3 linked regions of the Maricaulis maris genome follow. The protein of the gene in region 1 binds, or shares a complex with, the protein of each later gene. Links are inferred from orthologs where the notes say so. Each region holds a gene or a part of one and is shown in the gene's direction. Other genes may lie near its edges.

Region 1 (3,402 bases):
CGCCTTCTTCAAGGAGAGTGGAAAAGGCTATCAGACGCGCATGAATGCCGTTCTGCGGGCGTTTGTGGATGCGAAGAAGAAGCGGGCGTGAGTGGGACTGTGACGCCGCAAGTCGTGATTAAGTCAGACTGCGCACGCTGCGGCGAAGATGTGTCAGTAGTGACACGCGTGTCGGGAGCAACATTGTGATCGGAGCGATTGTTATGACCAGCGCGCTCGGCCTCTCAAGCCAGGACTTTGAGAGTTCGATTGTGTTGATGGGAGGGTATCTGCCAACTCCAGCACACGTCGTATTTGGCCCCGACAACTCGGCCTCGATTGATCTGACGGGCACACTCAATCAACGGTTGATGATGCTGGGTCGACCTGAACCTGGCGTCATTGAGTTCCACATGGACCATTTGATCGCAGACCAGTGGCGCGTAGGGGAATCGGACGAGAACCTGCTCAAAGCCGTTAGACGCACACCAGACACGGGATGCGAAGAAGTCTTGCGGCTGGACCTGACGCGCGAAGGCGGTCTTCTCTGGCTGGACTACACGCTTAATCGCTCCCCAACCTGCCCGACCTCCAACCTTTGACGGGACAAGAATGACCAACCGCCTCACCACCCGTTTCGCGGAACTGTCCGCCTATAATCGTGCCGGATTTGTCGCCTACATGATGGCGGGCGATGGCGACAGCCAAGCGCTCCTGAACACGCTGCCGTCTGCCGGGGCCGATGTGATCGAGCTGGGCATGCCGTTCACCGATCCGGCAGCCGATGGTCCGGCGATTCAGGCTTCGGCGCTGCGAGCGCTGGAGGCGGGAATGACGCTGAAGGGCACGCTCGCCCAGGCTGCCGAATTCCGCAAGCGCGACACGGAAACGCCGCTGGTCCTGATGGGCTACGCCAACCCGATCTTTTCCATGGGCTGGGAGGCCTTCGCCAAGGCCGCGGCCAAGTCTGGCGTCGACGGTCTGATCTGCGTCGACATTCCGCCGGAGGAAGACACCGAGCTGCGCACCGCGCTCAACAAGCAGGACATCGCCCTGATCCGCCTGGCGACGCCGACCACGGATGATGACCGTCTGGCGACCGTGGTCGCCAATACGTCGGGCTTCGTTTATTACGTCTCCACGACAGGGGTGACCGGGGCCGGAACCGGCGTGGTCACCGAGGTTGGCGCTGCCGTCGACCGGGTCAAGGCCGCTTCGGGCCTTCCGGTCGCCGTCGGCTTTGGTGTTCGCGAGCCGGAACAGGCTGCGGCGATTGCCAAGCGGGCTGATGCTGTCGTGGTCGGATCGGCCATTGTCGACGCCATGCATGAGGGCGGCGTTGACGGGGCAACCGGCCTGGTGAAACGTCTGTCGTCGGCGGTCCATACCGCGCGGCGCCAGGGATAAGCGGCCAGCTGGCCGGAACGATTACGGGACCGACACGCATGACCGAAAAGTCGAATGGTTTGAACTGGCTGTCCAAGATCACGCCGCCGGGCATGTCGAAGATCTTTTCCAAGCGCGACACGCCGGACAATCTCTGGGTCAAATGCCCGATCTCCGAGGAGATGGTCTTCCACAAGGATCTGGAAGCCGGCCTCTTCGTGACGCCGGCCGGTCACCACATGCGGATCGCGCCAGCCTATCGCTTCCAGTTCACTTTCGACGGCGAGTACACCGAGATCGAAACCCCGGTCGTGGTCAAGGATCCGCTCAAATTCCGTGACGACAAACCCTACACGACCAAGCTGGCCGCAGCCCGCAAGAAGACCGGGCGCGATGACGCCATGGCGATTGCGACCGGCCAGATCGGCGGGCTTGACGCCGTTGTGCTGGTGCAGAATTTTGCCTTCATGGGCGGCTCGCTCGGCATGGCAGCCGGCGAGAGCTTCATCAAGGCGGCTGAGACCGCGATCGCCCGGAAGGCGCCGATGATCGTCTTCACGGCCGCTGGTGGCGCCCGCATGCAGGAAGGCGCGCTGTCTCTGATGCAGATGCCGCGGACCACGCTGGCGGTCGAGATGCTGCGCGAGGCCGGCCTGCCCTATATCGTCGTTCTGACGGACCCGACCACCGGCGGTGTGACCGCGTCCTACGCCATGCTGGGTGATGTCCACATCGCCGAGCCGGGGGCCCTGATCGGCTTTGCCGGACCGCGCGTTATCGAGCAGACCATCCGCGAGAAACTGCCGGAAGGCTTCCAGCGCGCCGAATACCTGCTGGAAAAGGGCATGGTCGACAAAGTCGTGCATCGTGCCGACCTTCCCGCTACATTGGCCCGTCTCCTGAGGGTCATGATGAAAAAGCCGGGCACGTCCATTCCTGCCTCCCTGGCACCGCCGCCAGCCGATCATGTGGTGAGCGACGGGGGAAGCCATTAGCACGCGTCGACAAGCACTCGATGACGCGCTGGCGCGCCTTGCACGCCTGCATCCCCAAAAAATTGACCTCTCCCTGGGCCGCCTCCAGCGGCTTTTGGCAGCGCTTGGCTCGCCGCAGGACAATCTCCCGCCAACCATCCATGTCGCCGGCACCAACGGGAAGGGCTCGATCTGCGCCTTCCTCGCCGAGATGGCCCGCGCCAAGGGCGAGCGGGTGCATATCTATACCTCGCCGCACCTGGTCAATTTCAACGAGCGCATCCTGCTCGACAGCAAGCCGGCCGATGACCACACCCTGATCGAAGCCTTCGCCCGCTGCGAGGCGGCCAATTTCGGCGAACCGATCACCTTCTTCGAGATCACCACCGCCGCGGCCTTCCTGCTGTTCTCGGAGCACCCGGCCGACCGGCTGATCCTCGAGGTCGGCATGGGCGGACGCCTGGACGCAACCAATGTCATCGCCAGACCGGCCCTGTCGGTGATCACACCGGTCAGTCTCGACCACCAGGAATTCCTCGGCCGTGAACTCGCCGATATTGCCCGCATCAAGGCCGGCATCTGCAAGTTCGGGGTCCCGACGGTCGTCGCCAACCAGTGCGCCGTCTCCGAGGCGGCCATTCTCGATGAAGCGCAGAAGGTCGGCGCACCAACCTATGTCTGGGGCCGCGACTATAACGCCTACATGCAGCACGGACGACTGGTCTTCGAGAACGAGACCCAGGTCTGGGACCTGCCGGCGCCGGGCCTTCTGGGCCCCCATCAGGTACTCAATGCCGGTGCGGCTGCAGCCTGCGCGGCGGTCCTGCAATGGCCCGAAGACGCGGTCGCCAAGGGTATCGGTGACGCTCGCTGGCCGGGTCGCCTGCAGCGCCTCACAACTGGACCGATCGGCGACCTCGCCCGCCAAGCCGATGCCGAACTCTGGCTCGACAGCGGCCATAACGAGGCGGCCGCCAAGGCGCTTTCCCACGCCCTGGCGGACATGGACGAGCGCGATGACCGCCCCCTCGTCATCATCGCCGGCTTCTCGCCGGACAAGGAT
Region 2 (4,322 bases), 2.3 Mb from region 1 along the record:
CTGCGTCGGCATGCGCTGGCCCTGGTGCTGGAGCGGGTGATCGCGAGGGCGCGGTGAGTCTAACCTCTCGGGGCGGACGCAATGGCGATGGCGCCCTGATCGCGCTCTTTCTCGACATGATGGCTGCCGAACGCGGGGCCGCCGCCAACACACTCGATGCCTATCGCCGCGATCTTGACGATGTCGCCGGTCGTCTGGCGGCCCGCGGCCAGGGGCTGGATGCGGCCACCACACCGGACCTCGAAGCCGTGCTGGCCGGGTTTGCGGCCGACGGTTTGGCGGCCTCGACGGCTGCGCGCCGCCTGTCCGCGATCAAGCGCTTTTACCGCTTCCTGCTGTCGGACGGGGTCCGCGACGACAATCCCGCCACGCCTCTGCGGGCGCCGAAGCAGGGCCGTTCGCTGCCCAAGATTCTCTCCGAGGCCGATGTCGATGCGCTGTTTGACGCGGCGACCACACTGCCGGGTCCGGCCGGTCTGCGCACCCGCGCCTTGATGGAGCTGCTCTATGCCGGCGGGCTTCGCGTGACCGAGCTTGTGTCCCTGCCGCTGGGGGCTTTCGTGCAGGCCGAACGCTGTATCCAGATCACCGGCAAGGGCGGGCGTGAGCGACTGGTGCCCCTGACCGAGGCTGCCCTGGAGGCGGTGTCGGCCTACAAGGCCGTGCGTGAGGCTCACCTGCCAGCCGACAAGACGCGGGGCGGCAAGGCCGCGCGTTTCCTCTTTCCCTCCCGCACCGCCAAGACCGGTCATCTCACCCGCGAGCGCTTTGCCCAGATACTCGGTGAGCTGACTGTCGCGGCAGGTCTCGATCCGGCGAAGGTCTCGCCGCACGTGCTGCGCCATGCCTTTGCCACACACCTGCTGGCCCGGGGCGCTGATCTGCGCAGTGTCCAGATGCTGCTGGGTCATGCCGATGTCTCGACCACGCAGATTTATACGCATGTGCTTGACGAGAGGCTGAAATCCCTCGTCCAGTCGGCACACCCGCTCGCCCGTCGCGATGGTGACGACCCTTCCGGTTGACCGATGCGCACGCGCGGCTTTTGAGGCTTGTGACACCGGGGCGGGGTGGTTAGGTTGCCCTCCGCTTTTGTGATCACAGGCGTTGGCAGGGCATGTCCGACCCCACTCGTACCTATCTCGATTTCGAACGGCCGCTGGCCGAGCTTGAAGCCAAGATCGAAGAGCTCGAATCCCTTGCGGGTGAAGACTCTCCGGACACGGCTGAAGAGACGGCGCGCTTGCGTCAGAAGGCGAGCGAACAGCTTGCCGCGCTCTATTCCAAGCTCGACCCCTGGCGCAAGACGCTGGTGGCTCGTCACCCCGAGCGCCCTCATTTCCGTGATTACCGCAAGGCGCTGATCGAGGATTTCGAGGAATTGTGCGGCGATCGCCGCTTCTCCGAGGATGCCGCCATCGTCGGTGGCCTGGGCCGCTTCCGCGGTCGCTCCGTGGTCGTGATCGGCCATGAGAAGGGCCACGATACCGAAACCCGCATCAAGCACAATTTCGGCATGGCGCGCCCGGAAGGCTATCGCAAGGCGATCCGCCTGATGGATTTGGCCGAAAAGTTCAACCTGCCGGTTCTTACCTTCGTGGATACCGCCGGTGCCTATCCCGGGCTTGGCGCGGAAGAGCGCGGCCAGTCCGAGGCCATCGCGCGCTCCACCGAACGCTGCCTGACGCTCGGCACGCCGCTGATCTCCACCATTACCGGTGAAGGCGGGTCCGGCGGTGCCGTGGCCCTGGCCAGCGCCAATGTCGTGATGATGCTGGAACATTCGATCTATTCGGTGATCTCGCCGGAAGGCTGCGCCTCCATCCTGTGGAAGGATTCGGCCCGATCCAAGGACGCCGCTGTCGCCATGAAAGTGACCGCGCCGGATCTGCTGGCCATGAAGCGATCCAAGGACGCCGCTGTCGCCATGAAAGTGACCGCGCCGGATCTGCTGGCCATGAAGATCGTCGACCAGGTCATTCCGGAACCGATTGGCGGGGCCCATCGGCATGCCGCGGCCACGATGACCTCGGTCGGCAATGCCATCGAAAAGCACCTCGGGCAGCTCGAGCAGATGGACGCCAAGGCCCTGCGCCAGCAGCGCCGCGAGCGCTTTCTGGCCATTGGCCGGACCCTGCCGGGCGCCTGAGGGATCAGCCCCGCATGACCGGTTGCCCGTCGAACGGGGCGACGGCGCAGGTACCACCGCGCTGACGGATCGCCTCGCAAGTTGCCACGGCCTCGCTTTCGGTCTGCCAGCTCCCGGCCAGAAGGTGGAATTCGGCACCGCCATGACCTTGTTCGACCCGCAGGACGCGTCCGGCGCGTCCGGCCAACAGGTCGGCATAGATCGCGCGCAGCTCGCGCCACTCACGATTGACGTTCCAGACCGTCAGCTCTGAGGCGATATGCAGGCCATAACCATTCGTCGGCGGCAAGCGGGATGGCGGTATCGGGTTCCTCGGGATCTCGCTCCGGGCGTTACTTGCCAGAGCCTGAGGCTGTTCGGGTAGCGCTTCCTGCACCAGAGTCGCCGTCGGAGCAGGCCGGATCTGCGCCGTTTGTTGACGGGCCAAGGCTGGTTGGCCATCGATGCAGGAACCGGATTCAAGGTCGTAGAGCATCGCCATGAACTCGAAGACCGCGCGGTCGATCATGCTCCGGACGGCGGTCTGAACAGGTTCCAGCGCGCGTTCGCCCCCGCCAATATCCAGGACCGTCCCGTCCAGGAAGGCATAGACACCAGCTTCGACTTCCTGTCCACGGATCTGCTTGCGCAGGGAGCGGACCGCGAGGACCTCGGTGGAGCGAACGTCAATCAGGCGCAGGTCAATTCCGACATCGACGATGTACTCGCTGCCGCCAAAAGCCAGCGCGCCGCCGGTCTGGCTGGTGGTATTGGCAAAGGCGTTGGTTCCGCTCGAGCGAATATTTGGATTGAACTCGGTAATTCCGCCAACCAGGTAGAGGTCTGCGCCCTCCATCTGTCCGCGCTGGACCGTGCGAAGAACATTGGGCGCATCCCGGACCAGGCCGCTCTGGGCATAATCGAGCTCGACCTGCACGACGCCCATGTCGAAGCGCTCCACCAGACGCATGCCGGCCTCTGATGCGGCGGTTATTGCCATCAGTGTGGCGCCCTGGGTCAGGCGGCGACCGGAGAGGTAGTCCTCCGCACCTGTCAAGTCGGAGATATGTCCGACGGCCAGCCTTGGCGCGGCATAGTTCTGCGACCGGGCATGGTCGGCCAAGCAGTGCAGGGCTTCAGTATAGACGCTCCGGGACTGGACGACCGGGCTCCCCGTCAGAGGCGCGACATACGCGACCGGGGCGTCCGGATCCTGCGTCGTCGAGCAGGCAGGCAGCAATAGGGCTGCGATGAGCGGCAGGGCAAAGCGACGCATTCTATCGGCCTCTCGTCTGGGGCGTGCCGTTCACATTGACGGTCTGCGAGCTGTTGTTGGTCTGGTTGATGATGATGGTGCTGGCCACGGTCCCGGAAATCGAGACGCTATTGCCGATGCTGACGGCTGTCGTGCCCGCCCGGCTCAGCGTTCCGCCCATTGGAAGCGTGGAGCCGCTTCGACTGGCGAGGCCTGCGCGGGTGCGGGCCGGGTTGTTGCTGGCGCCGGATCCCATCAACTGGCCGTTGATAATGATCCGGTTACCGTTCTCGTCTCGCCCTGCGGGCTGATATGGCTGTGCACTTTGCGAGAATGTGGTGCCGTATGGCTGGGTTTGCGGCGCGCCAAAGCTGTTTGTTTGCGCGAAGGCCGGGCCGACCAGAGCCAGGCTGGTAGCGGCTCCTATTATATAATGTGCGATGTTCATGGTCCGCTCCCGGATATCTGTTGTTCGGGATGTGAACTGCAACGGTGAGGCCAGATGCCGATCGATGCCGGGCCATTTATCTCCAATTTTAATAAAATCAGGATTTTAACAGGGAGAGGAGATTCCGTTAACATTTACAACAAGTAAAAATACTCCTATTGCGGGATTTATGCCGACAAAATTAAACAATGAAATTCCCCTATATCGCTAAAAGAAAAATCTCAAATATCCTATTAATTGAATTCGAGGATCTATTATTTTTCTTTGTTGATTATAGGGTTTCGAGGATGTCCGCTTTTACATTCTGTGCCTATATGAGAAATTGTGTTATAAAATTGAACACTTCATCTGTGCCAGTGTCCCAAATTTGCGGTTAATTTTTTTGTGCAAATTTGAATCAATTAACCCCATCTCGTCGCCATAAGTTTTACCGCGGAAAACCGTATTTGTTTTGAATGCGATATTTGCCGTTAATCCATTATAAATACTAA
Region 3 (4,287 bases), 1.5 Mb from region 1 along the record:
AATCTTCTGGGCGCGCGCGAGCCGGAAATCTACGGCGCACTCACCCTGGGCGAGATTGAACAGGCTTGCGCGGCACATGCGCGTGACTTGGGGTTCGACATCGTCTTTCGGCAGTCCAATCATGAAGGCGAGCTGATTGACTGGCTGCATGACGCAAACGTCAATGCGAGTGCAGTTGTTTTCAACCCGGCTGCATTTACCCATACATCGGTCGCTTTGCATGACGCCGTTCGCGCTATAGAACCTCCCGTCATCGAAGTTCACTTGAGTCAGACTGCAGCACGCGAAGCCTTCCGGCATCATTCTTACATCGCCCCTGCGGCGCGTGGATCGATTACCGGTCTCGGGCTGCAGAGTTATCTTCTGGGCATCACCGCCGCTGTCTCCTGTCTCGGCAACTGACGGAACCAAAGGTCTTACATCATGAGTTCTGATTCCCGATCCAGCTCCCCGATCAGCGCCGATCTCGTTCGCGAGCTCGCCGACATCCTTCGTGACACCGACCTGTCGGAAATCGAAGTCGAACGCGGTGACTTGCGTCTGAAGATTGCGCGTCAGGTCACGGCAGCGCCGGTCGTGCATGCGGTCGCCGCTCCGGCCCCGGCTGCAGCCCCGGCCGCTGCGCCGGCTGTGACGGCTGCGGCGCCGGCCGCGCCGGCCGACAATCCGGACGCCGTCAAATCGCCGATGGTGGGCACGGCCTACCTGAAGCCGAACCCGGATGCGTCTGACTTCGTGAAGGTCGGCGATCAGGTGAAGAAGGGCGATACCATCCTGCTGATCGAAGCGATGAAAACCTTCAACCCGATTACCGCGGAGAAATCCGGGACGGTGACGGAAGTCCTCGTCGCGGATGGCCAGCCGGTGGAATACGGCGAACCCCTCTTCGTCCTGTCCTGACGCGACCAGCAAGGCGAGCGACGACATGTTCGACAAGATCCTGATCGCCAATCGCGGCGAAATTGCCCTTCGCGTTCACCGCGCCTGCCGGGAGATGGGCATCCGCACGGTTGCGGTGCATTCCGAGGCCGACGCCAACGCCATGCATGTGCGCCTGGCCGATGAGAGCGTCTGTATCGGACCACCGCCGGCCAACAAGTCCTACCTCAACATCCCGGCCATCATCACGGCTGCCGAAGTGACCGGCGCCCAGGCGATCCACCCAGGTTATGGCTTCCTGTCGGAAAATGCCCGTTTCGCCGAGATCGTCGAAGCGCACGGCCTCGCCTTCATTGGCCCGACGCCGGCGCACATCCGCATGATGGGCGACAAGATCACCGCCAAACAGGCGGTCATGGATGCCGGCATTCCGGTCGTTCCGGGCTCCGAGGGCGGCGTCGAGACCTACGAGGACGCGGTCCCGATTGCCGAGTCCATTGGCTACCCGGTTCTGATCAAGGCGGCCTCGGGCGGCGGTGGTCGCGGCATGAAGGTTGCCGAGACAGCCGAAAAGCTCAAGGAAGCCATGGAAACGGCCTCGGCCGAAGCATTGGCGGCCTTCGGTGACGGCACCGTCTATATCGAGAAATATCTCGGTCGGCCGCGCCATATCGAGATCCAGATACTCGCCGACACGCATGGCAATGTGGTGCATCTGGGTGAGCGCGATTGCTCCCTGCAACGGCGCCACCAGAAGATCCTCGAGGAAGCCCCTTCACCGGCCCTCAATGACGAAGACCGCAAGAAGATCGGTGAGGTTGTCCGCAAGGCGATCGAGGCGATCGGCTATCGCGGCGTCGGGACCATCGAATTCCTGTGGGAGAACGGGGAATTCTATTTCATCGAGATGAATACCCGCCTGCAGGTCGAACACCCGGTCACCGAAATGATCACCGGCATCGACCTGGTGCGCGAGCAGATCCGCGTCGCCGACGGTCAGCCGCTCGATATCAAGCAGAGCGACGTCAAGTTTGACGGCTGGGCGATCGAGTGCCGGATCAATGCCGAGAACGCCCGGACATTTGCGCCGTCACCCGGCCTGGTCACGGACTTTCACGCGCCCGGCGGCCTTGGTGTCCGCCTCGATTCCGCCCTTTATGCCGGCTATGCCATCCCGCCTTACTATGACAGCTTGATCGGCAAGCTGATCGTCCACGGTCGGACCCGTCACGAGGCGCTTCTGCGCCTGCGCCGGGCCCTGGAGGAAATGGTGGTTGGCGGTGTGCAGACCACGATCCCGATCTTCCTCGAATTGCTTGAGGAACCGGATTTCGTGAGCGGCAATTATCACATCCGCTGGCTGGAAGACTGGTTGGCAAGCCGCGAGGACTGATCCCGCCCGCCAGCCAGCCGGAAGCAGGAGTTGGCATGCGCGGCTTCGGCCCACAGGAATTGCTCAACTGCTATGCGCGCGGTGTCTTCCCGATGGCGGAAGGCCGTGACGATCCGCGCATATACCTGCTCGATCCGGACGAGCGCGGCATCATCCCGCTCGATGATTTCCATGCCTCACGCAGTCTGCGCAAAGCCGTGCGTCAGGACCTGTACCGGGTCACCGTGAACCAGGCGTTTGAGGCCGTGGTCGAGGGCTGCGCAAAGCCCGCTCCGGGCCGCGAGGAGACCTGGATCAATGAGGCGATCATCCGCCTTTATTCAAGCCTGCACGAGGCTGGCTACGCCCATTCGGTGGAGTGCTGGTCCGGCGCCGATCTCGTCGGCGGCCTGTATGGGGTATCACTCGGGGCGGCGTTCTTCGGCGAGAGCATGTTTTCGCGTCGCCGCGATGCCTCCAAGATCGCGCTGGTCCATTTGATCGCGCGGCTGCGGGCCGGCGGCTACAGTCTGCTGGATACGCAATTCACCACCGAACACTTGGAAAGCCTCGGGGCCATCACGATCCCGCGCAGCGCCTATCGCGAGCGCCTCGCCGATGCCCTGATTTTCGAGGCCGACTTCGATGCCCTGCCGGAAAACGTCTCCGGCCGTCAGGCCCTGCAGTCGATCACCCAGACATCATAGACCGCATGTTCGAGCGGGTTCTGGGCCGGGCGCGATGCGAACATCCAGCCTGAAAAGATCTGCTCACCCTCGACATCGACACCAAAGCCGTCGGTCCGGCGATCATTGATCTGCAGGAAAGCATAGGTTTCCGGCGTCTCTTCCGGCGGGCGCTTGCGGCAGTATTGCGCGGTGATCGACAGCGCGCCGAACTGCACCGTGTCGCCGATGGCGACCTCGAAGTCGCGCGTGCGGGCGGTCACCTTGTCGAGCCCGCGCAGCACGACGATGCTGCCCGGCTGCGAGGACAGCGGACCGCGCTCTGCCGTGTTGTCGGGATCATCCCGGCGCAGGAGATCAGAAGTCTCGTCCGCAGACACAGACGAGCCGGAACCCGTGCTGTCCTGCGCCCAAACGGGGGCAGCCAGACCGAGCGCAACAATCAAGGCAAGTATGGAAGTTTTCATGGCAGCCACCCTGTCGCGGGATTGTGACGCGGTAAAGGCGAATTATGCCTCGTCCGGAGACCAGGCCTCGTAATCGCCCGTTGTCGACTGGCGACGGTCGCTGACGGCAAGCGAGCCGGTCGGGCGATAGGCGTGGACGGTGCCGGTGAGATTGGGATGGTGATCCTTCTCCCAGGACTGGCGGAAGAGCGGCGCGTCTGTGGGCACCTCGTCAAAGGTGTGGTGCAGCCAGCCATGCCAGTCGGACGGGACCCGCGAGGCGTCGGCATAGCCCTTGTAGATAACCCAACGGCGCTTCTGGCCCTGGCCATCCGGTCCGGTCTCGCCGGCTTCCTCGAAATAGCGATTGCCATATTCGTCCGAGCCAACCTGCTTGGCGCCGCGCATGCGCAGCGTCAGGAAGGTTCCCGGCGTGGCGTCTTTCCACCACACAAACAGCTTTGAGATCAGTCCGAACATTGTCAGCGGCTCCGAGTCGGTCGAGGCAGGCTTGGCCTATATGCCCCCGCGCGGCGGGCGGGTCCAGTGTTGAACGCGGCGGGTTTCAGGTCGCCGGGTCGGCGCGGTACACTTTGTGTTCGCCCGAGCGATTCGGGACATGAGAGGACAGTCGCATGCAGGTCTTCGGTCGCATTGCTGATTTCATCGCCGAGACAGCGTCCGCGGGCGCGACGGATACCCACGAGCTTGCCGAGTTTGACGGCGATCGCGATGCGGCGATGCCCGGGGAGCGCGACGTTACGACGCCGGCCGGGTGGAGCCTGACCGCCGCCCAGGGCCTTGCTGACCTGCTCACCACACCGCGGCCGCTGGCCACCAGCCCGCGCAAGGGCGCCAAGAGCTTCAGCAAGCTGACCCCGTCATGCGCCGACGGCGAGGAACG

Evidence for each region. The genes of interacting proteins can lie anywhere in the genome.
Region 2: the proteins of accD (region 1) and AAA969_RS11425 are in contact, whole or in part, in a solved structure (PDB 8UXZ), measured with the Escherichia coli proteins. The link is inferred for Maricaulis maris from one-to-one orthologs.
Region 3: the proteins of accD (region 1) and accC are in contact, whole or in part, in a solved structure (PDB 8UXZ), measured with the Escherichia coli proteins. The link is inferred for Maricaulis maris from one-to-one orthologs.

What each region holds. Positions count from the first base shown.
Region 1 is NZ_AP027270.1:132,606-136,007, reverse strand. The notes cover bases 470-3,402. They hold accD (acetyl-CoA carboxylase, carboxyltransferase subunit beta), read left to right. Parts: upstream 470-1,445; coding sequence 1,446-2,360; downstream 2,361-3,402. Other genes in these bases: AAA969_RS00650 (folylpolyglutamate synthase/dihydrofolate synthase family protein), read left to right, coding at 2,356-3,402; trpA (tryptophan synthase subunit alpha), read left to right, coding at 592-1,386; AAA969_RS00665 (hypothetical protein), read left to right, coding at 470-581. Outside these bases: AAA969_RS00670 (BrnA antitoxin family protein), read left to right, coding at 1-91; more of AAA969_RS00665, read left to right, coding at 204-469.
Region 2 is NZ_AP027270.1:2,406,221-2,410,542, reverse strand. The notes cover bases 239-3,133. They hold AAA969_RS11425 (acetyl-CoA carboxylase carboxyltransferase subunit alpha), read left to right. Parts: upstream 239-1,117; coding sequence 1,118-2,149; downstream 2,150-3,133. Other genes in these bases: AAA969_RS11420 (CsgG/HfaB family protein), read right to left, coding at 2,154-3,133; AAA969_RS11430 (site-specific tyrosine recombinase XerD), read left to right, coding at 239-1,025. Also shown: AAA969_RS11435 (hypothetical protein), read left to right, coding at 1-57; more of AAA969_RS11430, read left to right, coding at 54-238; more of AAA969_RS11420, read right to left, coding at 3,134-3,404; AAA969_RS11415 (hypothetical protein), read right to left, coding at 3,406-3,831. UniProt on the Escherichia coli protein: Component of the acetyl coenzyme A carboxylase (ACC) complex. First, biotin carboxylase catalyzes the carboxylation of biotin on its carrier protein (BCCP) and then the CO(2) group is transferred by the carboxyltransferase to acetyl-CoA to form malonyl-CoA.
Region 3 is NZ_AP027270.1:1,669,622-1,673,908, forward strand. The notes cover bases 239-3,098. They hold accC (acetyl-CoA carboxylase biotin carboxylase subunit), read left to right. Parts: upstream 239-925; coding sequence 926-2,272; downstream 2,273-3,098. Other genes in these bases: aroQ (type II 3-dehydroquinate dehydratase), read left to right, coding at 239-402; accB (acetyl-CoA carboxylase biotin carboxyl carrier protein), read left to right, coding at 424-900; aat (leucyl/phenylalanyl-tRNA--protein transferase), read left to right, coding at 2,308-2,958; AAA969_RS07790 (DUF2155 domain-containing protein), read right to left, coding at 2,925-3,098. Also shown: more of aroQ, read left to right, coding at 1-238; more of AAA969_RS07790, read right to left, coding at 3,099-3,404; AAA969_RS07795 (NADH:ubiquinone oxidoreductase subunit NDUFA12), read right to left, coding at 3,447-3,863; AAA969_RS07800 (hypothetical protein), read left to right, coding at 4,019-4,287. UniProt on the Escherichia coli protein: This protein is a component of the acetyl coenzyme A carboxylase complex; first, biotin carboxylase catalyzes the carboxylation of the carrier protein and then the transcarboxylase transfers the carboxyl group to form malonyl-CoA.